Regions from separate parts of the Lentzea sp. NPDC060358 genome, predicted to be linked through region 2. Evidence: riboswitches for the same ligand, from Rfam matches in the RefSeq annotation. Region 2 holds a riboswitch; each other region holds the start of a gene.

Region 1 (7,570 bases), on a different contig from region 2:
CTCCTTCCCCGCAGGTCGTGAAAGTGCTGGCCGCCGCCGTGCAGCGGGCGTTCCGGCTCGAGTTCGGGTTCGTCGGCACCGAGAACCTGCTGATCGCGCTCACCGACACGACCGGTCCCGGCCGCAAGCTCGGGGTCAAGTCGTTGCGGGCCCAGGCGATGGCGCGCGGCACCGAGCACTGGGCCGGTGGCGACGGCGGTCCCGCCGAGGCCGGGCCCGAGGTCACCGCGCTGATGCGCGCCGCGCACCACCAGGCCCGCGTCGAGACCGCGTTGCCTCCCAGCGTCGCGCTCGACGCGTGCCTCGCAGCGGCGGTCGGCCAGGCCGGTGACGGCGTGCTGACCACGACCCACCTGTCGCTCGCTCTGCTGTCGCTCGAGTTCGGGCGGGTGGCGGACCTGATGGTGGTGCGGCGCGTCGACGTCGAGGCCGTCGCCGCGGCCGTGCGGGAGGCGGCCGAACCGGAGGAGGCGCCCGCCGTGTGGCTGCTGCGCAAGGCGGGGGCGCTGGAGGGGGAGTCCGGCGGCGGGTACGTGCGGTGGCTGACGAAGCTCGTCGTGCGCGGCCAGGGGCTGGGCGGGCCGGTGCTCACCGCGGTCCGCAATGAGGCCGAACGGCTCGCCGTCGCCGGGGAGCGGCCCGTCTCGTCCGCCGACCTCGTCGCCGCGGTGCTGACGCTCGACCACCAGCTGAGCGCCGCGGGCAGGAGGCTGAAGCCGGAGTTCGAGTCCGGCGGCGCGACCGCCCTGCGCCAGGCGGGAGTGGACCGGGCGGCGCTGCCCGCCGGCGGGTCCGTGGACCGCGCGGTCGAGCGGGCCAAGCTCGTCGCGGCCCGGCGCGGGGACGACGTCGTGGGCACCCGGCACTTGCTCGTGGCGCTGCGCGACGACCCCGAGGACCCCGTCTCGGGGGCCTTGAGCGGTCTTGGTGCTGAGATGTAGGCCGCGTCACTAGGGACTAGCTGGGCGGCCTGCGGGTATTCTTCTCGGGTAGTCGCTGAACTCAGGCGGGAGAGACCGGGCCCCGAGCCCGGCGCCGAAGGAGCAAGTCCCTCCCCGGGAACCTCTCAGGCACCCAGGACCGCCCGAGCGAGACGCCTCTGGAAAGTGGAGCCCCGCCAGGGGATCCCGCCGACGGTGAAAGCCCGCTCCCACAGCGGGTGAACCTCTCAGGCGCCCCTCGGGGTACGGACAGAGCGGGGAGGGCACCAGGACACGTGTGCCCGCAGCCCCCGGAGGCGTTTGATGACGCAGGACCGCATTCCGCTCGCCGCTCTCGAGCACGGCACCCCGTTCGCCGACCGCCACGTCGGCCCGCGCCCCGCCGAGCTCGCGCGCATCCTCGACGTCATCGGCGTCGGGTCGCTGGAGGAGCTGGCGCAGCACGCGGTTCCGCCGTCCATCCACGAACGCGACCTCGTGCTGGACCTGCCCGCGCCGGCCACCGAGACCGAGGCGCTCGCCGAGCTGCGCGAGCTCGCCTCCCGGAACCGGCCGATGACGCAGATGATCGGCCTGGGCTACTACGACACCGTGACGCCGGGCGTGATCCTGCGCAACGTCCTCGAGTCGCCCGCCTGGTACACCGCCTACACGCCGTACCAGCCGGAGATCTCCCAGGGCCGCCTCGAGGCACTGCTGAACTTCCAGACGATGGTCGGCGACCTGACGGGCCTGCCGGTCGCGAACGCGTCCATGCTGGACGAGTCGACCGCCGCCGCCGAGGCGATGACGCTGGTGCGCCGGGCAGGCAAGTCCAAGTCCTCCAAGTTCGTCATCGACGCCGACACGCTGCCGCAGACGCTGGCCGTGATCGAGACGCGCGCCGAGCCGCTCGACATCGAGATCGTCGTCGCCGACCTGTCGCAGGGCATCGAGGGCCTGGGCCTGGGCGGCGACTTCTTCGGCGTGCTGCTGTCCTACCCCGGCGCGTCCGGTGTGGTGCGCGACCAGAAGGCGCTCATCGAGGAGATCCACGCGGCCGGCGCGCAGGCCGTCGTCGTCGCCGACCTGCTGGCGCTGACGCTGCTGCGCGCGCCCGGCGAGATCGGCGCGGACGTCGTCGTCGGCACCACCCAGCGCTTCGGCGTGCCGATCGGCTTCGGCGGCCCGCACGCCGGCTACATGGCCGTCCGGTCCGGTCTGGAGCGCCAGCTGCCCGGCCGTCTCGTGGGCGTCTCCGTCGACGCCGACGGCTCCCTGGCCTACCGCCTCGCGCTGCAGACGCGCGAGCAGCACATCCGCCGCGAGAAGGCCACGTCGAACATCTGCACCGCGCAGGTGCTGCTGGCCGTGATCGCGTCCATGTACGCCGTCTACCACGGCCCCGAGGGCCTGCGCGCCATCGCGACCCGCGTGCACCGCCTGGCCACCGTGCTCGCCACGGGCCTGTGCGAGGCGGGCCTCGAGGTCGTGCACGGCGAGTTCTTCGACACCGTCGAGGTCCGCGTCGAGGGCAGGGCCGCCGAGGTCGTCGCCAAGGCCCGCGAGGCCGGCATCAACCTCCGCAAGGTCGACGACGACGTCGTGGCCATCGCCTGCGACGAGAAGACCACCCGCGCGCACGTCGTCGCGGTGTGGGAGGCCTTCGGCGTCACGGGGTCCGACGTGGACGCCATCGACGCCGACACCGCGGACGGCATCCCGGCCGACCTGCGCCGCACGTCCGACTACCTGACCCACCCGGTCTTCCACGCGCACCGCTCCGAGACGGCGCTGCTGCGCTACCTGCGCGCGCTGTCCGACAAGGACGTCGCCCTGGACCGCAGCATGATCCCGCTCGGCTCCTGCACGATGAAGCTGAACGCCACCGCGGAGATGGAGTCCATCACGTGGCCGGAGTTCTCGACGCTGCACCCGTTCGCGCCCGTCGAGGACGCGGCCGGGCTGCTGAAGATCGTGTCGGACCTGGAGGCCTGGCTCGCCGAGGTCACCGGCTACGACGCCGTGTCGCTGCAGCCCAACGCCGGCTCGCAGGGTGAGTTCGCCGGCCTGCTCGCGATCCGCGCCTACCACCGCGCCAACGGCAACGCCGCGCGCGACGTCTGCCTGATCCCGTCGTCCGCCCACGGCACCAACGCCGCGTCCGCCGTCATGGCCGGCATGCGCGTCGTCGTCGTGAAGTGCGACGACAAGGGCAACATCGACATGGGCCACCTGCGTTCCACGGTCGCGGAGCACGCCGACGACCTGGCCGCGATCATGATCACCTACCCGTCGACGCACGGCGTGTACGAGGACACCGTCCGCGAGGTCTGCGGCCTGGTCCACGACGCGGGCGGCCAGGTGTACGTCGACGGCGCGAACCTCAACGCGCTGATCGGCCTGGCCCGCTACGGCAAGTTCGGCTCGGACGTCTCGCACCTGAACCTGCACAAGACGTTCTGCATCCCGCACGGCGGCGGTGGTCCCGGCGTCGGCCCGATCGGCGTGAAGTCCCACCTGGCGCCGTTCCTGCCGAACCACCCGCTGCAGCCCACCGCGGGCCCGGCCACCGGTGTCGGCCCGATCGCGGGCGCCCCGTGGGGTTCCGCGTCGATCCTGCCGATCTCGTGGGCCTACGTGCGCATGATGGGCGGCGACGGCCTGCGCCGCGCGACCCTGACCGCCGTGGCCGCGGCGAACTACGTGGCGCGGCGGCTGGACGAGCACTACCCGGTCCTCTACACCGGCGAGGGCGGCTTCGTGGCCCACGAGTGCATCCTCGACCTGCGCCCGCTGACCAAGGCGACGGGCGTGACGGTGGACGACGTGGCGAAGCGGCTCGCCGACTACGGCCTGCACGCCCCGACGATGTCGTTCCCGGTCGCCGGCACCCTGATGGTCGAGCCGACCGAGTCCGAGGACCTGGCCGAGATCGACCGGTTCATCGACGCCATGATCGCCATCAAGCGCGAGATCGACCGCGTGGGCGCGGGCGAGTGGCCGGTGGAGGACAACCCGCTGCGCAACGCCCCGCACACCGCGGCCAGCGTGACCGTGGGCGAGTGGAACCACCCGTACACGCGCGAGGAGGCCGTCTACCCGGCGGGCACCGCGGCGCCGAAGATCTGGCCGCCCGTCCGCCGCATCGACGGCGCGAAGGGCGACCGGAACCTGGTCTGCTCCTGCCCGCCGCTCGAGGCCTACAGCAGCTGATCCGGACGTCCGGCGGACAGGGGCGCACTCGGGGGTGCGCCCCTGTCCCGTTTCTCAGACGGGGCAGGCCTCGTCACCGCAGTTCTGGTCGGTGCCCAGGCCCGGTTCGGCCAGGTCGTGCTCGAACGCGAAGTGGAAGCAGTCGGGGTGCATCCGCTCGAACAGCTCGAAGTCCCCGGTCTCCAGCTCGACCGTCTCACCGCACCGCTGGCAGGTCTGTTCTTCCGCTACGACTTCTGGCACCGGCAGATGGTCTCACCCGCGCCGGGCGAACAGGATCGCGCCGTCGTCGCCGAGCAGCCACCGCGCCTCGACGGTGAACCCGGCGTCGCGCAGCCACCCGGCCACGCGCTCCGGCGGCCGCAGATGGACGTGCACGCGCATCGGAAGCCCGCCGTAGCCCTGGGTCTTGAGGTTCGCCCGGTCGCCGACGTGAAAGCCGACCTGCAGCAACCCGTTGGGGCGCAACGCTTCCCGGAAGTGCCCGAACACGCCGGGCACCTCGTCGTCGGGCACGTGGATCAGCGACCACCACGACAGGATCCCGCCCACCGCCGTGCCGAGCGGCTCGGTCATCGACCCCACCTCGAACCGCAGCCCGGGGTGGGTCGCGCGGGCCAGCGCGACCATCGCGGGGGAGAGGTCGATCCCGAACGCGTCCACGCCGAGCCCGTGCAGCCGCGCCGTGATGTCGCCGGGCCCGCAGCCGACGTCCGCGACCGGCCCGTCCACCTCCTCGGCGAACAACCACAAGGCCGCCCGCATGTGCGGCAGCCCGTCGAGCAGCCCGCGCGTGTGGTCGGCGTAGCTGCGCGCCACGGTGTCGTAGGAGGTCCGGGTGTCCGCCAGCCAGTCGTTCACAGGCGGGGAAGCTACTCCTCGGCGGCGTCGTGGACGGGGGCGCGGTCGTCGCTCAGACCTCGTACTCCAGGGTGTAGGTGCCGCTGCCGTCCTCCGCCCAGCCGACGGTGACCGCACCTCGCGCCTTGAGGAACTTCCCGGTGCCGTCGACGACCTCGATGGTGCCCTCCACAGAGTTCCGGTAGGCGCCGACGTGCCGCAGCACCAGCGTGCCGTCGTCGGTCGTGATCTCCTCGAGCGCGGTCGTCCACGCGACGTCGTCGCCGTAGTACATGAGGTACCGGCAGCTGCCGGTACCGGTGATGTCACCCGCGTACGAGAACTGGACGTGCGCCTCGGTCAGCTTGCGGCCCTCGACCTCCTTGTAGGAGCGGCCGTCCCACGTGTTCTCGTCCCAGCTCTTCACGGCGATGGTTCCTGTTGCCTTCATGGGGACCACTGTGCTGGCAATTCCTGACAGTTCGTGTCAGGTTTGATGATCTTTTTGCGAGTCGCCGACGTGTTGGCGTTCAAGCGAGGAACAGTTCGTTCAACCGCATAGGTACACACGAGTCGTGCGGTTCCGTTGGGGCGTGTGCGGCACAACGGAATGGAATCTGGCATAGGTCTTCCGATTGTCGAACCGCTCGAAGCTCTTTTGGGTGAAAACGCTCAAGTGGTCGCCCAGTGGCTTCCGATGTGGTCTGTACTGGTCTCAGGGGGCAGAGATGCCACGCTGCCCACCGTGGTAACGGGTTGGGCGGCCGGGGCGATCCCTCATCGAGCATGAGACCTGGTCACTCGATTGGAGACTCGTGCCGCGGCCGAAGCATCCGGATCCTGACCTGGAGGGACTGCTGCGCAGCCTTGAGAAGCAAGGCTGGCGGGTGGAGAAGGGGAAGAAGTACTTCAAAGCCAGATGCGGCCCACCACACGATGCATGTTTCAAGACAGTGAAGTTAACCCCGTCGAACTCGAATTACACACGCAACCTGCGAGGATGGCTGAAGAGGAACGGATGCTGGAGGGAGGACGCTTGATGGCACGCTCGTACTACGTCGAGGTGACCTGCGTATCCTCGGCCGTTGCCAGGGATCTGGAAAACCACCTGGAGGCCGTGATGGACGCGCTGCAAAGCGAACCGGGCATCGAGGACGCGGACATCGGCGCCAACCTGGAAGACGGCACTGTCGAGTTCTGCCTGCACCTCGACGCCGACGACTCCCCCGACGCTCTGCGCCAGGCGCATCTGCGGGTCCGTTCCGCACTGCACGCGGCTGGCGGTGCGACTCCCGGATGGGACCAGATGATCCAGGCCATCCTGGACGACGACGCGGCGACGACTGTGCGCCCCTCGGAACTCCTCTCCTGCTGCTGAGACCCCCGCGAAGCCCTGCCTCGGACCCGTGGTTGCGAGGCAGGGCTTCGGCGTGACCGGGTTCCGCATGTCGGTGGCGTTTTCCTGACAGTTCGTGTCAGGTTGAGAGGATGAAGTCCAGCCGCCTCATGCAGGTGCTCCTGCTCCTCCAGTCGAGAGGCCGCATGACTGCGGACGAGCTGGCGGCGGAACTCGAGGTCTCGCCCCGCACCATCTACCGCGACATCGACTCGCTGAGCGCCGCCGGCATCCCCGTCTACGCCGACCGCGGCCCGGCCGGCGGCTACCAGCTCGTCGACGGCTACCGCACCCGGCTGACCGGCCTCACCTCCGCCGAGGCCCAGTCGCTGTTCCTCGCGGGGCTGCCCGGCCCCGCCGCCGACCTGGGGCTGAAGGAGGTCGCCGCCGCCGCGCAGCTCAAGCTGCTCGCGGCGCTGCCGACCGAGCTGCGCGACCGGGCCGAGCAGATCCGCCAGCGCTTCCACCTCGACACCCCGTCGTGGTTCCGCGGCGACGAACCCACCGGGCACCTCGCCACGATCGCCGACGCCGTCTGGGAGCAGCGCCGGGTGCGGATGACCTACCGGCGGTGGGGCAACGACGTCGTCGAGCGCGAGGTCGACCCGTACGGTCTGGTCCTCAAGGCGGGCACGTGGTACTTCGTCGGCAGCGGCCGCACCTACCGGGTGTCGCGCGTCCTGGAGCTGCACCCGACGGGCGGCACCTTCGACCGCCCCGCCGACTTCGACCTCGCGCGGTACTGGGCGGAGTGGTCCGAGCAGTTCGAGGCGCGCATGTACGGCGAGCGCATCACCGTGCGGATGACCCGGTCGGGCCTCGACAAGACCCAGTACCTGCTGAGCGGCCACCAGGCGCGGGTCGTCCGCGAGATCGCCCCGCAGCCCGGCGAGGCGTTCGGCTTCCCGACCGAGTCGACCCGCCACGCCGTCGCCGACCTGCTGAAATTCGGCTCGGACGTCGAGGTGCTCGCACCGGCCGGGCTGCGCCGGGAGTTGATCGACATCATCAACTCCATGCACGAGGTCTACAACGGTGCGAAGCTACGCACATGGTTCCGCTGATCTCGTTGAACAACGGAGTACGGATCCCCCAACTCGGCTTCGGCGTCTTCCAGGTGCCGGAGGACCAGGTGGCCGGTGCGGTCACGACGGCGATCGAGGCCGGCTACCGCAGCATCGACACGGCGGCCGCCTAC
Region 2 (7,570 bases):
GGCACGAACGACAGGTCGAAGTTCGTCGAGGGGTCGATCGCCCACGCGCCGCCGTCGGAGCCCATCGGCACGCGCGACATCGACTCGACGCCCCCGGCCACCACGAGGTCCTCGAACCCGGACGCGACCTTGGCCGCGGCGAGGTTCACCGACTCGAGGCCGGACGCGCAGAACCGGTTGAGCTGCACGCCGGCGGGGCGCTGGTCCCACCCGGCGGCCAGCAGGGCCGTGCGGGCGATGTCGCCGCCCTGCTCGCCGAGCGGGGACACCACGCCGAACACGACGTCGTCCACCGCGGAGGTGTCGAGGGAGTTGCGTTCGGACAGCGCGCGCAGCACACCGGCGGCCAGCTCGACGGGCCGGACGCTGTGCAGCGACCCGCGCTTGCCCTTGCCGCGCGGCGTGCGCACCGCGTCGAAGATCAAGGCTTCGCTCATGGCACCCACGCTAGGCCCGGCCCACCGCACTGGCCATGACCGTGGAGGGTGACCGATTAGCTCACCTGGTAGTTCATGTACTCCGGGTCCTCGGCCTGCACGAACCCGAGCCGCCGGTAGAGCCGGCGCGCGGGCAGGTTGTCCACCCACACCCGCAGCGTGACGACCTTCCAGCCCTCACCGGCCGCCCACTCCAGCACGGCTCTGACCAGTGCCTCCCCGAGCCCGCGGCCGCGGTGGGAGGGCCGCACCCACATCGAGTAGAGGTAGAGGCCCTCCGGTTTGGCGGTGGCCGCGACCAGCGCGACGGGCTCGGAGTCGAGCGTCGTGTCGAGCGCGACGACCTTCAGGCCCTCCGCGGCCCGGTCGCGCCACTCGGTCTCGCCGTACTCCCGCTCGACCGCCAGCGTCGCCCCGAACTCCTCGGGGTCGCTCGACAGCGCCTCCAGCCGGATGTCGCGCCACAGTCGCCACTCGCCGGGCGCGACCTGATGGATCTCCATACCGGTGAGTCTGGCCGACGGGGTGGCGATTTCGCTCAGTTTTTCGCGTGACGGCGACACGCGCCGGTCATGGCGTGGATCACCTGCCGGTGGTTTCGTGGAGGTCATGGCAGAGCGTCGATCGCGGTGGATGGACAGCGACCTGGACCAGTTGCGCCAGCTCGCGCGCACGTTCTTCGAGAAGGAGGTCACGCCGAACGTCGAGCGCTTCGCCGAGCAGAAGCAGGTCGACCGGGAGCTGTGGACCAAGGCCGGCGAGCTCGGGCTGCTGTGCCTGAGCATCCCCGAGGAGTACGGCGGCGGTGGCGGCACGTTCGCGCACGAGGCCGTACTGCTCGAGGAACAGGCACGCGCCGGCGACAGCGCGTGGGGCAACAGCGTGCACAGCGGGATCGTCGCCCACTACGTCAACTCCTACGGCACCGAGGAGCAGAAGCGGCGCTGGCTGCCCAAGCTGGCGTCCGGCGAGTACGTCGGCGCGATCGCGATGACCGAACCCGGCGCGGGCTCCGACCTCCAGGGCATCCGGACCAAGGCCGTGCGCGACGGCGACGAGTACGTCATCAACGGCTCGAAGACGTTCATCACCAACGGCGTGCACGCCGACCTCGTCGTCGTGGTCGCCAAGACCGACCCGGCGCAGGGCGCGATGGGCATCTCCCTGCTCGTGGTGGAGAAGGACATCCGGCGCGGCCGCGTGCTCGACAAGGTCGGCATGAAGGGCCAGGACACCGCCGAGCTGTTCTTCGACGACGTGCGCGTACCCGCCTCGAACCTCCTCGGCGAGCAGGAGGGCCAGGGGTTCGTCCAGCTCATGCAGCAGCTGCCGCAGGAACGCCTGATCATCGGCGTCTGCTCGATCGCGGGCATCGAGGCCGCGGTGGAGATGACGCTGAGGTACGTGAAGGAGCGCCAGGCGTTCGGCAAGGAGCTGATCAAGTTCCAGAACACCCGGTTCAAGCTCGCCGAGTGCGCCACCGAGGCGGCCGTGACCAGGGCGTTCATCGACGAGTGCGTCGAGAAGCACCTGCGCGGCGAGCTCGACGTGCCGACCGCGGCGATGGCGAAGTGGTGGGCCACCGACCGGCTGACCAGGGTCGTCGACGAGTGCGTGCAGCTCTTCGGCGGCTACGGCTACATGAACGAGTACCCGATCGCCCGTGCCTGGTCCGACGCCCGCGTGCAGCGGATCTACGGCGGCACGAACGAGATCATGAAGGAAATCATCGCGAGGTCCCTGTGAGCGGTCCTCTCGAAGGTCTGAAGGTCGTCGAGCTCGCGGGCCTCGCGCCCGCGCCGTTCGCCTGCATGGTGCTCGCCGACCTGGGCGCGGACGTCGTGCAGGTGCACAAGCCGGGGAGCCGCTCGACGGTTCCCGGCGACTTCCTGGGCCGCAACCGGCGCTCGATCGCGGTCGACACCCGCCGGCCGGAGGGCTCGGAGCTGGTGCTGAAGCTGGTCGAGCGCTCGGACGTGCTGGTCGAGGGCTTCCGGCCGGGCGTCACCGAACGGCTGGGCATCGGGCCGGCGCAGTGCCTCGCCCGCAACCCGCGCCTCATATACGGGCGCATGACCGGTTGGGGTCAGGACGGGCCGCTGGCCGACCGCGCCGGGCACGACATCAACTACATCGCGGTCGCCGGCGCGCTGGAGCCGCTGGGCCGGGCCGGCGGGCCGCCGTCGTTCCCGATCAACCTGCTCGGCGACTTCGGCGGGGGAGGGCTGCTGCTCGCCCTCGGCGTGCTCGCGGCGCTGTACGAACGGGAACGCTCCGGGCGCGGCCAGGTCGTCGACGCGGCGATGGTCGACGGGGCGGCGCTGCTGACGACGTTCCTGCACGGCATGAAGTCCGCGGGCATGTGGTCCGGCGGGCGCGGCGAGAACATGCTCGACGGCGGCGTGCCGTTCTACGACGTCTACGAGGCCGCGGACGGGCGGTTCGTGGCCGTGGGCGCGCTGGAGGAGAAGTTCTACGCCGACCTCGTGCGCGTGCTGGAGCTGCAGGACGCGCCGTCGCGCAACGACCCGGCGAAGTGGCCCGAGCTGCGGGAACGGATCGCGGCGGCGGTGAAGACCAGGACGCGGGACGAGTGGGCCGAGCTCGCGGGGGACACCGACGCGTGCCTGGCGCCGGTGCTGAGCCCGCAGGAGGCGGCGCGGCACCCGCACAACGCCGCGCGGGAGGTGTTCGTGGACGTCGCCGGGGCGGTGCACCCGGCTCCGGCACCCCGGTTCGACCGCACGCCGACGGCGGTTCCGACCCCTCCGGCCGAGACCGGGGCGGACACCGCGGAAGTGCTCGCGGACATGGGTGTGGCGGACGCCGAAATTGTGGAACTGCGGCGGTCCGGAGTAATTGGATGAATGTTCGGGTGCGCATTAAACAGCGCCACGAAGGCGTGACGGAGCGTGATGCCGGCGGTTCGGCATCCGGGTGAGGCCCGGTGCACCTGCCTTCGTCCAAGCTGTGGGATGCGAGGGAGTCCGTGTTCACCTCGTGCCCAGGACATCGGCGCTGGACAGGGACCTCTTTAGCCGCCATTCGGGTGACATCGGGCGCCGTGCAGGCGTGCGCCGCTGGCAGAACCTCGCCCGAGTTGGGCGTGGTCGTTGTTCATCGCAAGGGTGAATGAGGGAGCATGTCGGGTGACACGGCGGTCCGCCGCCTCAGCTGAGAGCGACATGGACGGAGAGGTACCTGTGAACCTCAAGAAGGTGCTAGTGCTGGCGGTCGTCGCGCTGGTGCTGTTCCTCCTGATCACCCGGCCCGAGGAGTCCGCCGGGGCGGTCCAGACGGTGCTCGGCTGGCTGCGCGACGGAGCGGAGTCGATCATCACCTTCATCAGGAGCCTCTTCGGGACGGCGACGCCGATTCGCTAGTGACCCACGGTGATCTTCGGCCGTTCGCGTTGAGCCGGACGGGTGGAATGCGGCCAATCACGCACTGGTAACGGGTGTTCTGGGGATTCAGGGTCTGGTGATTGTCAGACCTACCGAATACCTTCCGCTGCAATGGCCGATCCCCGACCGACGAGGAGGCATGGATGGTCGAGGACTCCGGGGTCCACGAGCTCTTGAAGCAGTGGGCGGCTGAACGGTCTGACGACGCAGAGATGCAGGAGGTGAACCGGATCAAGAACGCGTGGCTCGCTGAGGCTCCCCCCTCGGCGCCAGGCATCCCCGTGCAGCGGGGTGCCGCACGGAGCGGGTCGCGTGGCTTGGTCAAGGTCGACTCGGCGGATCCGGCCTACGTGGCCGCGATGCGCAAGCGGGCGCCGGAGGCACCCGAGGCGTTGCTCGCCGCCGCAGCGAGCTACTGGCAGCTCGTCGGTGACGTCAGCGAGGCCGAGCAGTGGTGGGACGCGGGCATCAGCCCGCTGGACCAGCGCGCGCTCGACTACCGCGCTGCCGGCCTGACGCCCGCCGACCTCGGGAGGCGCCTGGGACCTATGACGGTTCTCCAGCACCTTCGCCGTGGCTCCGCCGCGGCCTGGTGCGTCGCACGTCTGCAGAGGCAGCGCCGGGACGGCGTGGCGTAGGACGGACGGGCTGCCGGAGGCGGCAGCCCCGTACCCATGACGCTCAACCCTCACGGGCGGCCTCCTGATCGGAGGCCTCACCCAAGTAGTGTGGAGGCCGTGCGCGGCCTCCTTACTCCCCAACGCTTGCTGATCGCGTTCGCCTGTCTGGCGGCGCTGGTCGTGTGTTGCGGGCTCGCGTACTGGCAGTGGCAGCGCTTCGAGTCCGCCAGCGGCACCTTCCAGAACCTCGGGTACGTGCTGCAGTGGCCGCTCTTCGGCCTCTTCCCCCTCTTCATGGTGTGGCGCTTCCGCCGCCTGGCTCGCCAGAACCGTGACGGGGCTCTCCCCGCACCGGAGCCGGTTGCACCCGCCGCCACGCCGGTGACTACGGTTGACGCCGTCAGACCCGCGCCTGTCGAGCACTTCGACGACGAAGAAGACGCGGAGCTCGCGGCCTACAACCGCATGCTCGCGGACCTCCACGCGCGGGACGGTCGTTGAGCGAAGGCGGGCAGATGAAGGGTGCGTTGACCCGGTTCAGGGTCATGGCTTACGTGGTCGGTGTCTTCCTGCTGCTGCTGGTCGTGGCGATGGTGCTCAAGTACGCCGCAGACATGGGCGGCGCGATGAAGGTCGTCGGCCCGATCCACGGCTTCCTCTACGCCATCTACCTGGTGCTTTCCGTCGACCTGGCGCTGAAGCTGCGCTGGTCGATCAAGGGCACCCTGCTGGTGCTGCTCGCCGGGACGGTCCCGTTCCTGTCGTTCTGGGCCGAGCGCAAAGTGGTCGAGAAGACCGCGCAGGGCGTGCCGTTGTGACGTTTGGCCTGCTAGCGTCTGGGGCTGACAACTGAACACGGCCGTCGATGTCGCGCGGGAGAGCTCTCTTCAGCGAGAGCGCCGAAGGAGCAACTCCTCCCCGGAATCTCTCAGGTGCAGGTACCGCACGACGAAGGCAACTCTGGAAAGCAGGCCCACCGGCCTCGCCCACGGTGCAAGTCGCGCGTCCGCGCGGCGAAGCTCTCAGGCTCATGACAGAGGGGGAGGCTCGCTCTAGTGGAGGAGTCTCCGATGGACCGTGTCATTCTTCTGTTGCCTCAGCCGGCCGCGTCCGGCTCTTCGGCGCACCCTGGAGGAGCGTTCTGATGTCCCGCCTCACGCCTCTGAACGCCGAGCACGAGCAGCTCGGCGCGATGTTCACCGACTTCGCGGGCTGGCGGATGCCGCTGCGCTACTCGAGCGAGCTCGCGGAGCACCACGCGGTGCGCACCACCGCGGGCCTGTTCGACCTCACGCACATGGGTGAGATCGTCCTCACCGGACCGCAGGCGGGCGAGGCCCTCGACTTCGCGCTGGTCGGCCACATCTCCGCGCTGGCCGTCGGCAAGGCGCGCTACACGATGATCACGCAGGCCGACGGCGGTGTGGTCGACGACCTGATCGTGTACCGGCTGGGCGACGAGGAGTTCATGGTCGTCGCCAACGCCTCGAACGCCGCCGTCGTCGCCGAGGCGCTGGCCGAGCGCGCCGCCGGGTTCGACACCGTCGTCGCCGACAGGTCCACCGACTACGCGCTGATCGCGATCCAGGGCCCGAAGTCCGTCGAGATCCTCTCCGGCCTGACCGGGACGGACCTCGCGACGGTCAAGTACTACGCCTCGTACCCGTCGACGGTCGCGGGCGTCGACGCGCTGCTGGCCCGCACCGGCTACACCGGCGAGGAGGGCTTCGAGCTCTTCGTCGCCCCCGCCGACGCCCCCGCGGTGTGGGCGGCGCTGCTGTCGGCCGGCGAGGCGCACGAGCTCAAGCCGTGCGGCCTCGGCTGCCGCGACACGTTGCGCCTCGAGGCCGGGATGCCGTTGTACGGCAACGAGCTGACGACGTCGCTGACGCCGTACCACGCCAACCTGGGCCGCGTGGTGAAGCTCGACAAGCCGGGCGACTTCGTGGGCCGCGAGGCGCTCGCCAAGGTCGCGGAGTCCGGTGTGGACGCGGTCCTGGTCGGGCTGAAGACGCCCGAGCGCCGTGCCCCGCGGCACGGCTACGCGGTCCTCAACGGCGACGAGGTCGTGGGCGGGGTGACGTCGGGCGCGCTGTCCCCGACCCTCGGCTACTCCGTCGCCATGGCCTACGTGTCCCGCGCGAGCTCCGAGCCGGGCACCTCACTGCTGGTCGACGTCCGCGGCAAGAAGCAGCCGGTCGAGGTCGTCGCACTTCCGTTCTACAAGCGCGCCAAGTAGGGAGATCTTCCAGATGTCCGAGCAGTTCAACGCCTCCCTCGCGGAGTACGACCCCGAGGTCGCCGAGGCCGTTGCCGCCGAGCTGGCGCGCCAGCAGGGCACCCTCGAGATGATCGCCTCGGAGAACTTCACGCCCGTCTCGGTCCTGCAGGCCCAGGGCTCGGTGCTCACCAACAAGTACGCCGAGGGCTACCCCGGCCGCCGCTACTACGGCGGCTGCGAGCACGTCGACGTCATCGAGCGCCTGGCCATCGAGCGCATCAAGGCGCTCTTCGGCGCGGGCTTCGCCAACGTCCAGCCGCACTCGGGCGCGCAGGCCAACGCCGCCGCGATGTTCGCCCTGCTCCAGCCCGGCGACACGATCCTCGGCCTGGACCTGGCGCACGGCGGCCACCTCACGCACGGCATGCGCATCAACTTCTCCGGCAAGCTCTACAACGTCGTGCCGTACCACGTGGCCGACTCCGACGGCCTGGTCGACATGGCCGAGGTCGAGCGCCTGGCCGTGGAGCACAAGCCGAAGCTGATCGTCGCCGGCTGGTCGGCCTACCCCCGCCAGCTGGACTTCGCCGAGTTCCGCCGGATCGCCGACTCGGTCGACGCGTTCCTGATGGTCGACATGGCGCACTTCGCCGGCCTCGTGGCCGCCGGGCTGCACCCGTCACCCGTGCCGCACGCGCACGTCACGACGACCACCACGCACAAGACCCTGGGTGGTCCTCGTGGCGGTGTGATCCTGTCGAACGACGCGGACATCGCCAAGAAGATCAACTCGGCGGTGTTCCCGGGACAGCAGGGCGGGCCGCTGGAGCACGTCGTGGCGGCCAAGGCCGTGGCGTTCAAGCACGCCGCCTCGCCGGAGTTCGCCGA
Region 3 (7,570 bases), on a different contig from region 2:
CAGACCCCACCACAGACCGGTCGTCGTCGTCTTGCGGAGCTCCGCCTGTACGAGGTTGCCCATCAGGCCCAACCACCCTGCTGCTGCTGGTAAGGATTCGGCGCCGGCGCGTGCCCGGCGTACTGGCCGCTGGTGAGCTGGAAGAACAGCCGCTCGAGGTCGACCTGCTCCTCCTGGATGCCGTAGATCGAGACGCCCGCCTTCAACGCGGTGTCCGCCACCTGCTTGGAGTCCACACCGGACACCGCGAGCCTGCCGTCGTGCAGCTGCTCGATCGCCTGCACGCCCTCGGAGCGAAGAGCGTTCGCGAGCGCGTTGGGATCCGACGGCTGCACGAGGACGCGCTTCTGCTGCGACTGCCGCAGTTGCTGCAACGGCCCGTAGAACATGGTCTGCCCGCGCGAGATGATCACCACCTGGTCGACGGTCTGCTCGACCTCCGCCAGCAGGTGGCTGGAGACCAGCACCGTGCGCCCCATGCGCGCGTAGGACTGCAGGAACGTGCGCAGCCACGCGATGCCCTCGGGGTCGAGGCCGTTCGCCGGCTCGTCGAGCACGAGCACCTGCGGGTCGCCGAGCAACGCCGTGGCGAGCGCGAGCCGCTGCTTCATGCCGAGCGAGAACCCGCCCACCTTGCGGTCGGCGGCGCTGCCCAGGCCGACCAGGCCGATGACCTGGTCGGCCTGCGCGTCCGGCACGCCGATGGCCGACGCGTACACGCGCAGGTGGTTGCGGGCCGTGCGGGCGGGGTGGAACCCCTGCGCCTCCAGCACCGCGCCCACCACGCGGCCGGGCTGGCCGAGCTGGTGGAACGGTCGTCCGTTGATCGTCGCCGTGCCCCCCGTCGGCTTGACGAGACCCAGCAACATCCGCAGGGTCGTCGTCTTGCCCGCGCCGTTGGGGCCGAGGAAGCCCGTCACGCTGCCGGGTGACACGGTGAAGCTCAGGTTCTGCACCGCGGTCACCGGACCGAACTGCTTGGTCAGGTTCTGGACCGCGATGAGGCCGCTGCCGTCATGCATGCGGCCCATCCTGCCTGACGGATCAGTCCCGCAAGGCGTGCTTCGGCCGGGACACGACGGGCGCTTCGGGCACCACCCGGGGTGCGGCGACCGAGATCGGCAGCTCGGCGGTCGTCTCGGCGGTCGTCTCCGCCGGGACGCCGATCACCCTCGAACGGGTGAAAGGGGCGCGCAGCGGCCGACGCCGTTCGCGGTGCGGCACCCCTTCGCCGATCAGGTGCCGGTGCGCGGTGTTCCAGACCTGGCACGGCCACCGGCGGTGCCGCCACCAGCCAGGACACGCCTCGCACCGGCTGTCCTCGTCGGGCTGGTGCACCTCCAGGAGCAGCCGCCAGCCGTCCGCGAGGCGGTTGATCTCCGCCCTGGCCAGCGGGACCAGCGCCTCGGCCTCACCGTGCTCGGCCGCCTTCTCCAGCTGTGCCAGCCGTTGCAGCACCGCGTCGCGCAGGACCTCGTCCATCACATCTTCGCCGTGGCCTGGTCGAGCAACGAGCCGAGCCGGCGCGTCTGGGTGGCGGACATCACAGCCGTCTCGCCCGGCGGCGTGACCAGCAGGACCCGGTCGTTCTCGACGAGAACGGTCATCGACCTGTCCCGGCCGAACGGGTCGTGGCAGTGGATCCATCCCTGTGGTTCAGCCATGGAATCTCCTATCGAGGCACACCCGACTCCGTCTTCATCGGCCGTCGCCCCTGCTCGCCGCACCGCGAGACCGGGAATTCACTCGTTTGCTGGACGAGCCCGACACGGGCGGTGGTCCAGTCGGGGAAACTTTTCCGTCGCGTTTGGGCGGGGGTGCTGGGCGCGCCACCGGGAAGCCCGCTATATTTGGTGACGGCGGCCCCGCTCCCAGTGACCCCCAGGCTGGTTGAGCGCGGCCGCCCTTTAATTTTCCCCTCTTTTTCCTGGCACCGCCTGTCGCGAAAAACCTGCTTGCGCCCCGGGGTCTCGTACGCTGTAAGTTGCTCGTACACCGTAAGGGGGACGAGATGACTTCGACGACCGCAGAGACCGGGGTGGCGCCGCACCCGCAGCGCTGGGCCGTGCTCGGCGTGCTCTGCCTGTCCGTGATGGTCGTGGTGCTGGACAACACCGTGCTGAACGTGGCGATCCCGTCGATCTCCACCGGGCTGCGGGCCGGCACCGCCGACGTTCAGTGGATGATCAACGCCTACTCGCTCGCGCTGGCGGGCCTGCTGCTCACGACCGGGTCGCTGAGCGACCGGTTCGGCCGCAAGAAGGCGCTGCTGACGGGGCTGGTGCTGTTCGGCGCCGGGAGCGCCGTGGCGGCCTACGCCGGCTCGTCCGAGGCGCTGATCGCGGCGCGCGGGTTCATGGGGATCGGCGCCGCGGTGCTGATGCCGGGCACGCTCGCCGTGCTCATGCAGCTGTTCGACGACCGGGAACGACCCAAGGCCATCGGCATCTGGGCCGCCGTGTCGAGCCTCGGGTTCGCGGCGGGGCCGGTGATCGGCGGCGCGCTGATCAAGCACTTCTGGTGGGGCTCGGTGTTCCTGATCAACGTGCCGGTGGCGGTCCTCGCGATCGCGGCCGTCGCGTTCCTGGTGCCGGAGTCGAAGGACCCGGCCGTGCGCAGGCCCGACGTGGTCGGCTCGGTGCTGTCGATCATCGGCATGGTGGCGCTCGTGTACGCGGTGATCTCGGTGCCGGAGCACGGCTTCGGCTCACCGGAGTTCGGCGTGCCGGTCGCCGTCGGCCTCGTGACGATGGCCGGGTTCGCCTGGTGGGAACGGCACACCGCCGAGCCGATGCTCGACCTCGCGTTCTTCTCCGACCGCCGCTTCACCGGCGCGGTGGCGTCGGGCGTGCTGGCGGCGTTCGGCATGGCGGGCTCGCTCTTCCTGCTGACGCAGCACCTGCAGGGCGTGCTCGGCTACAGCCCGCTGGAGGCGGGCGTCCGCGTGGCACCGATGGCGATCGCGTTGCTCGTCACCAGCAACACGCTGGGCCAGCTCGTGGTGAGGCTGGGCGCCGGGAAGGCGATCCTGCTCGGCATGACGATCGTCGCGGCGGGCGTGGCGCTGCTGCCGGTCGGCACCACCTACCCGCCGACGCTGGCCGGACTGGTCCTGATCGGCGTCGGGGTCGGGGTGTCGCAACCGGTCGCGGTCAACGCGCTGATGGGGTCGATCCCGCCGGAACGCGCCGGCATCGCCTCCGGCCTGTCGGGCACGCTGACGGAGCTGGGCTCCTCGTTCGGCATCGCGGTGCTCGGCGCGCTGCTGTCGGCGCGGTTCGCGGCCTCGCTGCCGGACGGCGTTCCCGGCCGGTCGCTGAGCGAGGCCCTGCACAGCGGCGCGGACGTCACCGTCGTGCGCGAGGCGTTCTCCAGCGGCATGGGAGTCAGCCTGGCGATCGGCGCCGTCGGGGTGTTCCTGGGAGGTGTTGTGGCCAGCGTGTTGCTGCGGCGTGCCTAATATCGCTGTTCGTGGACAGCGTGTGGTTCGGCAAGCCCAGGCCCAGCAGCGGCCAGCCCCTCGGCCTGAGCCGTGAGGCGATCGTGCGCAAGGCGTTGGAGCTGCTGGACGAGCACGGCATGCAGAAGCTCTCCATGCGCAACCTCGCCGCGCAGCTCGGCGCGGCCCCGATGTCGCTGTACTGGCACGTCCCGACGAAGGACGCGCTGATCGAGCTCTGCCTGGACGAGATCTACGGCGAGTTCGACCTGCCGGCTCCCGGCGCGGAGTGGGAGCCGGCACTGCGCGGGATGATGCACACGCTGCGCCGTCTCGCGCAGAAGCACCCGTGGTGGGTGCGGGCCATCGGGGAGCACACGACCATCGGCCCGAACGCGGTGGCGATGTCGGACGCGATGCTCGAACCCATGCGCGCGGCCGGGCTGACGATGGCGGAGGCGGCCCTGTCGGCGTCGACGGTGTCGAGCTTCGTCATGGGATTCGCGATCGCCGAGGTGAACTTCGCCGGCGCGGGCAAGATGGACCAGCCGCCGCCGGACCTGGGCAAGATCGCCGACCTGTACCGGGACAAGCACCCCCGCTACGTCGAGATGCTGGACGATCCGGCGGTGTGGTCGCTCGAGGGGCAGTTCGAGTTCGGGCTGGACTGCGTGATCGACGGCATCAAGGCCCGCGTCGCGGCCCTCAGATAGGCGAAACCCCCGCAGCGATTCACGCGTGCGGGGGCCTCATTCATCCGGTTGGTCTTCAGACGACGGACTCCAGCGGCGTGTGCGCGAGGCCGGTCGCCTCGGCCACCGGGCCGTTGGTCAGCTGTCCGGCGTGGACGTTCAGGCCGAGGGCGAGCGAACGGTCGTCCTTCAACGCCGTCTCCCAGCCCTTGTCGGCCAGCGCGACGGCGTAGGGCAGCGTCACGTTGGTCAGCGCGTAGGTCGACGTGCGCGGCACGGCGCCGGGCATGTTCGCCACGCAGTAGAACACCGAGTTGTGCACCTCGTAGGTCGGCTCGGCGTGCGTGGTGGCGCGGGAGTCCTCGAAGCAGCCGCCCTGGTCGATCGCGATGTCGACGAGCACCGAACCCGGCTTCATCTCGGCGACCAGCGCGTTCGAGACGAGCTTCGGGGCCGCGGCGCCCGGCACCAGCACGGCGCCGATGACCAGGTCGGCCTCGCGGACGGCCTGCTCCACGGAGAACGCGTTGGACGCGAGCGTGCGCAGCCGGCCCTGGAACTGGGCGTCGACCTGCCGCAGGCGGTCGACGTTGGTGTCGAGGATCTGCACGTCCGCGCCCATGCCGACGGCGATCGTGGCGGCGTTGACGCCGGCCACGCCACCACCGATGACGACCACGCGGGCCGGGGCGACACCGGGGACGCCACCGGGCAGCACGCCGCGGCCACCGGAGGGCTTCATCAGCGCGAACGCGCCGACCTGCGGGGCGAGCCTGCCCGCGACCTCGGACATCGGGGCGAGCAGCGGCAGCGCGCGGTTCGGCAGCTGCACGGTCTCGTAGGCGATGGCCGTTGTGCCGGACGCCAGCAGCGCCTCGGTCAGCGGCTTGTCGGCGGCGAGGTGGAGGTAGGTGAAGAGCGTCTGGCCGGCGCGCAGGCGCGGGTACTCCTCGGCGATCGGCTCCTTGACCTTGAGGACCAGGTCGCCCTCGGCCCACACGTCGTCGGCGGTCGCGAGGACCTTGGCGCCCGCGGCGAGGTACTCCTCGTCCGTGATCGCGGAGCCCAGACCGGCGCCCTGCTCGACGAACACGTCGTGGCCGCGGCTCGTCAGCTCGTGCGCACCGGCAGGGGTGAGAGCGACGCGGTACTCGTGGTTCTTGATCTCGCGGGGAACTGCGATCCGCACGATGACTCCTCCGTTCGGTGGCCGACATCTCACAATGTGGGGCAGTGGGAAGGTCATGTCACTGTGCTGATCGCACTATCCAAGACGGGTGTGGTTGTTCATCTAGGACAGAGCTACTTGGTTTGCGCTCGCGTGTGACTCGACCCCGTTCGCGTTGACACCCGGCGGGGCCCGCACATAGCGTGCGCCCCGAGAACTGAAGACCGGCCGCGGTGCCTCCGTGCACCACAACCCGAGTGGGAGAGACCTCGACGAGCTGAGTCGGGGCGCCGAAGGGGCAAGCTCCCGCACACTCTCAGGCAGCAAGACCGCTCGGGGTAGGCAACTCTGCACGGCGGAGGGGGCGCAAGTGTCCCGACCCGTCACGACGCAGAGGAGTCGCCGTGCAGTTCCCCGAGAACCTGCTCTACACCACCGAGCACGAGTGGGTCGACTGGACGCCGGGCACCCAGGACCCGCTGACCTGCGGAATCACCGAGTACGCCGCGGACGCCCTCGGAGACATCGTCTTCGTCCAGCTGCCCGACGTCGGTGCCGAGGTGATCACCAACGAGGTGTGCGGCGAGCTCGAGTCGACCAAGTCCGTCAGCGACCTGTTCTCGCCCGTCACCGGTGAGGTGATCGAGGTCAACAGCGCCGTCGTGGACGACCCGGCGATCGTCAACAGCGACCCGTACGGCGCCGGCTGGCTGTTCAGGGTCCGCGTCGAGTCGGCGGAGAACCTGCTCACGGCGGCGAAGTACGCCGAGCTGACCAAGTCCGACTGACACCGGTCCGACTGACCGCCCCACCACCACGAAGGACTGATCAGTGGCGATCAGCGTTTTCGACCTCTTCTCCGTCGGCATCGGACCGTCGAGCTCCCACACGGTCGGCCCGATGCGCGCGGCGGCGATGTTCGTCGACAAGCTCGGCGAGCGCGCGTCCACCGTGGACCGCGTGCACGTCGAGCTCTTCGGCTCGCTCGGCGCGACCGGGCACGGCCACGGCAGCCCCAAGGCCGTGTTCCTCGGCCTCGAGGGCAACCTGCCGGAGGAGGTCGACCCGGCGGTCGCCGCCGGCCGCGTCGAGGAGATCGTCGCGAGTGGACGGTTGCGGCTCGGCGGCGCGCACGAGATCGGCTTCCGGCACGACCGCGACCTCGTCATGCACCGCCGCAAGTCGCTCCCGTTGCACCCCAACGGGATGAGCTTCGAGGCGTTCAGCGGCGGGGTGTCGGTCGAGCACGCCGTCTACTACTCGATCGGTGGCGGGTTCGTCGTCGACGAGAACGCCTCCGGCACCGACCGCATCAAGCCCGACTCCACGCCGTTGCCGCACCCGTTCCTCACCGGCGACGAGCTGCTCGCGCGCTGCCGCGAGACGGGCCTGTCGATCAGCGAGATCATGATGGCCAACGAGCTGTCGTGGCGGACCGAGGCCGAGGTGCGGTCGGGGCTCCTGCACATCTGGCACGTCATGCAGGAGTGCGTCGAGCGCGGCTGCACCGAGCACGGCACCCTGCCCGGCGGCCTGAAGGTGCGCCGCCGGGCCGCCGAGATGCGCAAGCGGCTGGAGGGCGAGCACTTCGTCACCGACCCGCTGCGCGTCATGGACTGGGTGACGCTCTTCGCGCTGGCCGTCAACGAGGAGAACGCGGCGGGCGGCCGGGTCGTCACCGCGCCCACCAACGGCGCGGCCGGCATCGTGCCGGCGGTCCTGCACTACTACACGCGGTTCGTGCCGGGGGCCGATGACGACGGCGTGGTCCGGTTCCTGCTCACCGCGGGCGCGATCGGCGTGCTGTTCAAGGAGAACGCGTCGATCTCCGGCGCCGAGGTCGGCTGCCAGGGCGAGGTCGGCTCGGCCTGCTCGATGGCCGCCGGCGGTCTCGCCGAGGTGCTCGGCGGCACCCCGGAACAGGTCGAGAACGCGGCCGAGATCGCCATGGAGCACAACCTGGGCCTGACGTGCGACCCGATCGGCGGCCTGGTGCAGATCCCGTGCATCGAACGCAACGCCGTCGCGTCGATCAAGGCGATCACGGCCGTGCGCATGGCTTTGCGCGGCGACGGCTCGCACTTCGTGTCGCTCGACAAGGTCATCAAGACCATGCGCGACACGGGCAAGGACATGTCGGTGAAGTACAAGGAGACGGCCCGCGGCGGGCTCGCCGTGAACGTCATCGAGTGCTGACCGCGCCTCAGCGGGCGTCGTAGGCCTGCTGCGCCTCGATCACCTCGGGCATCCGCGCCTGCAGGAGGCTGATCA

The links. Region 2 has a riboswitch for glycine ahead of gcvT (glycine cleavage system aminomethyltransferase GcvT). Riboswitches for the same ligand answer to the same signal wherever they lie in the genome.
Region 1: it holds a riboswitch for glycine, as region 2 does, so the genes downstream of both, gcvP (aminomethyl-transferring glycine dehydrogenase) here and gcvT (glycine cleavage system aminomethyltransferase GcvT) in region 2, are expected to answer to the same signal.
Region 3: it holds a riboswitch for glycine, as region 2 does, so the genes downstream of both, gcvH (glycine cleavage system protein GcvH) here and gcvT (glycine cleavage system aminomethyltransferase GcvT) in region 2, are expected to answer to the same signal.

What each region holds. Positions count from the first base shown of each region.
Region 1 is NZ_JBHXCW010000170.1:9,806-17,375, reverse strand. It holds partial or broken gene ACFWGZ_RS28990 (Clp protease N-terminal domain-containing protein) at 1-941, shown strand, start outside; glycine riboswitch at 998-1,093, shown strand; gene gcvP (aminomethyl-transferring glycine dehydrogenase) at 1,245-4,136, shown strand; gene ACFWGZ_RS28980 (hypothetical protein) at 4,191-4,379, opposite strand; gene ACFWGZ_RS28975 (class I SAM-dependent methyltransferase) at 4,392-4,997, opposite strand; gene ACFWGZ_RS28970 (DUF3224 domain-containing protein) at 5,050-5,427, opposite strand; gene ACFWGZ_RS28965 (hypothetical protein) at 5,977-6,354, shown strand; gene ACFWGZ_RS28960 (helix-turn-helix transcriptional regulator) at 6,465-7,436, shown strand; gene ACFWGZ_RS28955 (aldo/keto reductase) at 7,424-7,570, shown strand, end outside.
Region 2 is NZ_JBHXCW010000236.1:3,798-11,367, forward strand. It holds gene ACFWGZ_RS33680 (acetyl-CoA C-acetyltransferase) at 1-437, opposite strand, end outside; gene ACFWGZ_RS33685 (GNAT family N-acetyltransferase) at 494-940, opposite strand; gene ACFWGZ_RS33690 (acyl-CoA dehydrogenase family protein) at 1,047-2,183, shown strand; gene ACFWGZ_RS33695 (CaiB/BaiF CoA transferase family protein) at 2,180-3,304, shown strand; gene ACFWGZ_RS33700 (hypothetical protein) at 3,641-3,820, shown strand; gene ACFWGZ_RS33705 (helix-turn-helix transcriptional regulator) at 3,985-4,479, shown strand; gene ACFWGZ_RS33710 (hypothetical protein) at 4,606-4,962, shown strand; gene ACFWGZ_RS33715 (DUF3817 domain-containing protein) at 4,977-5,279, shown strand; glycine riboswitch at 5,325-5,415, shown strand; glycine riboswitch at 5,416-5,508, shown strand; gene gcvT (glycine cleavage system aminomethyltransferase GcvT) at 5,606-6,700, shown strand; partial or broken gene glyA (serine hydroxymethyltransferase) at 6,714-7,570, shown strand, end outside.
Region 3 is NZ_JBHXCW010000163.1:9,854-17,423, forward strand. It holds gene ACFWGZ_RS28335 (hypothetical protein) at 1-63, opposite strand, end outside; gene ACFWGZ_RS28340 (ABC transporter ATP-binding protein) at 63-1,022, opposite strand; gene ACFWGZ_RS28345 (hypothetical protein) at 1,045-1,482, opposite strand; gene ACFWGZ_RS28350 (hypothetical protein) at 1,482-1,664, opposite strand; gene ACFWGZ_RS28355 (MFS transporter) at 2,012-3,460, shown strand; gene ACFWGZ_RS28360 (TetR/AcrR family transcriptional regulator) at 3,472-4,152, shown strand; gene ald (alanine dehydrogenase) at 4,208-5,320, opposite strand; glycine riboswitch at 5,548-5,641, shown strand; gene gcvH (glycine cleavage system protein GcvH) at 5,704-6,087, shown strand; gene ACFWGZ_RS28375 (L-serine ammonia-lyase) at 6,131-7,495, shown strand; gene ACFWGZ_RS28380 (winged helix-turn-helix transcriptional regulator) at 7,503-7,570, opposite strand, start outside.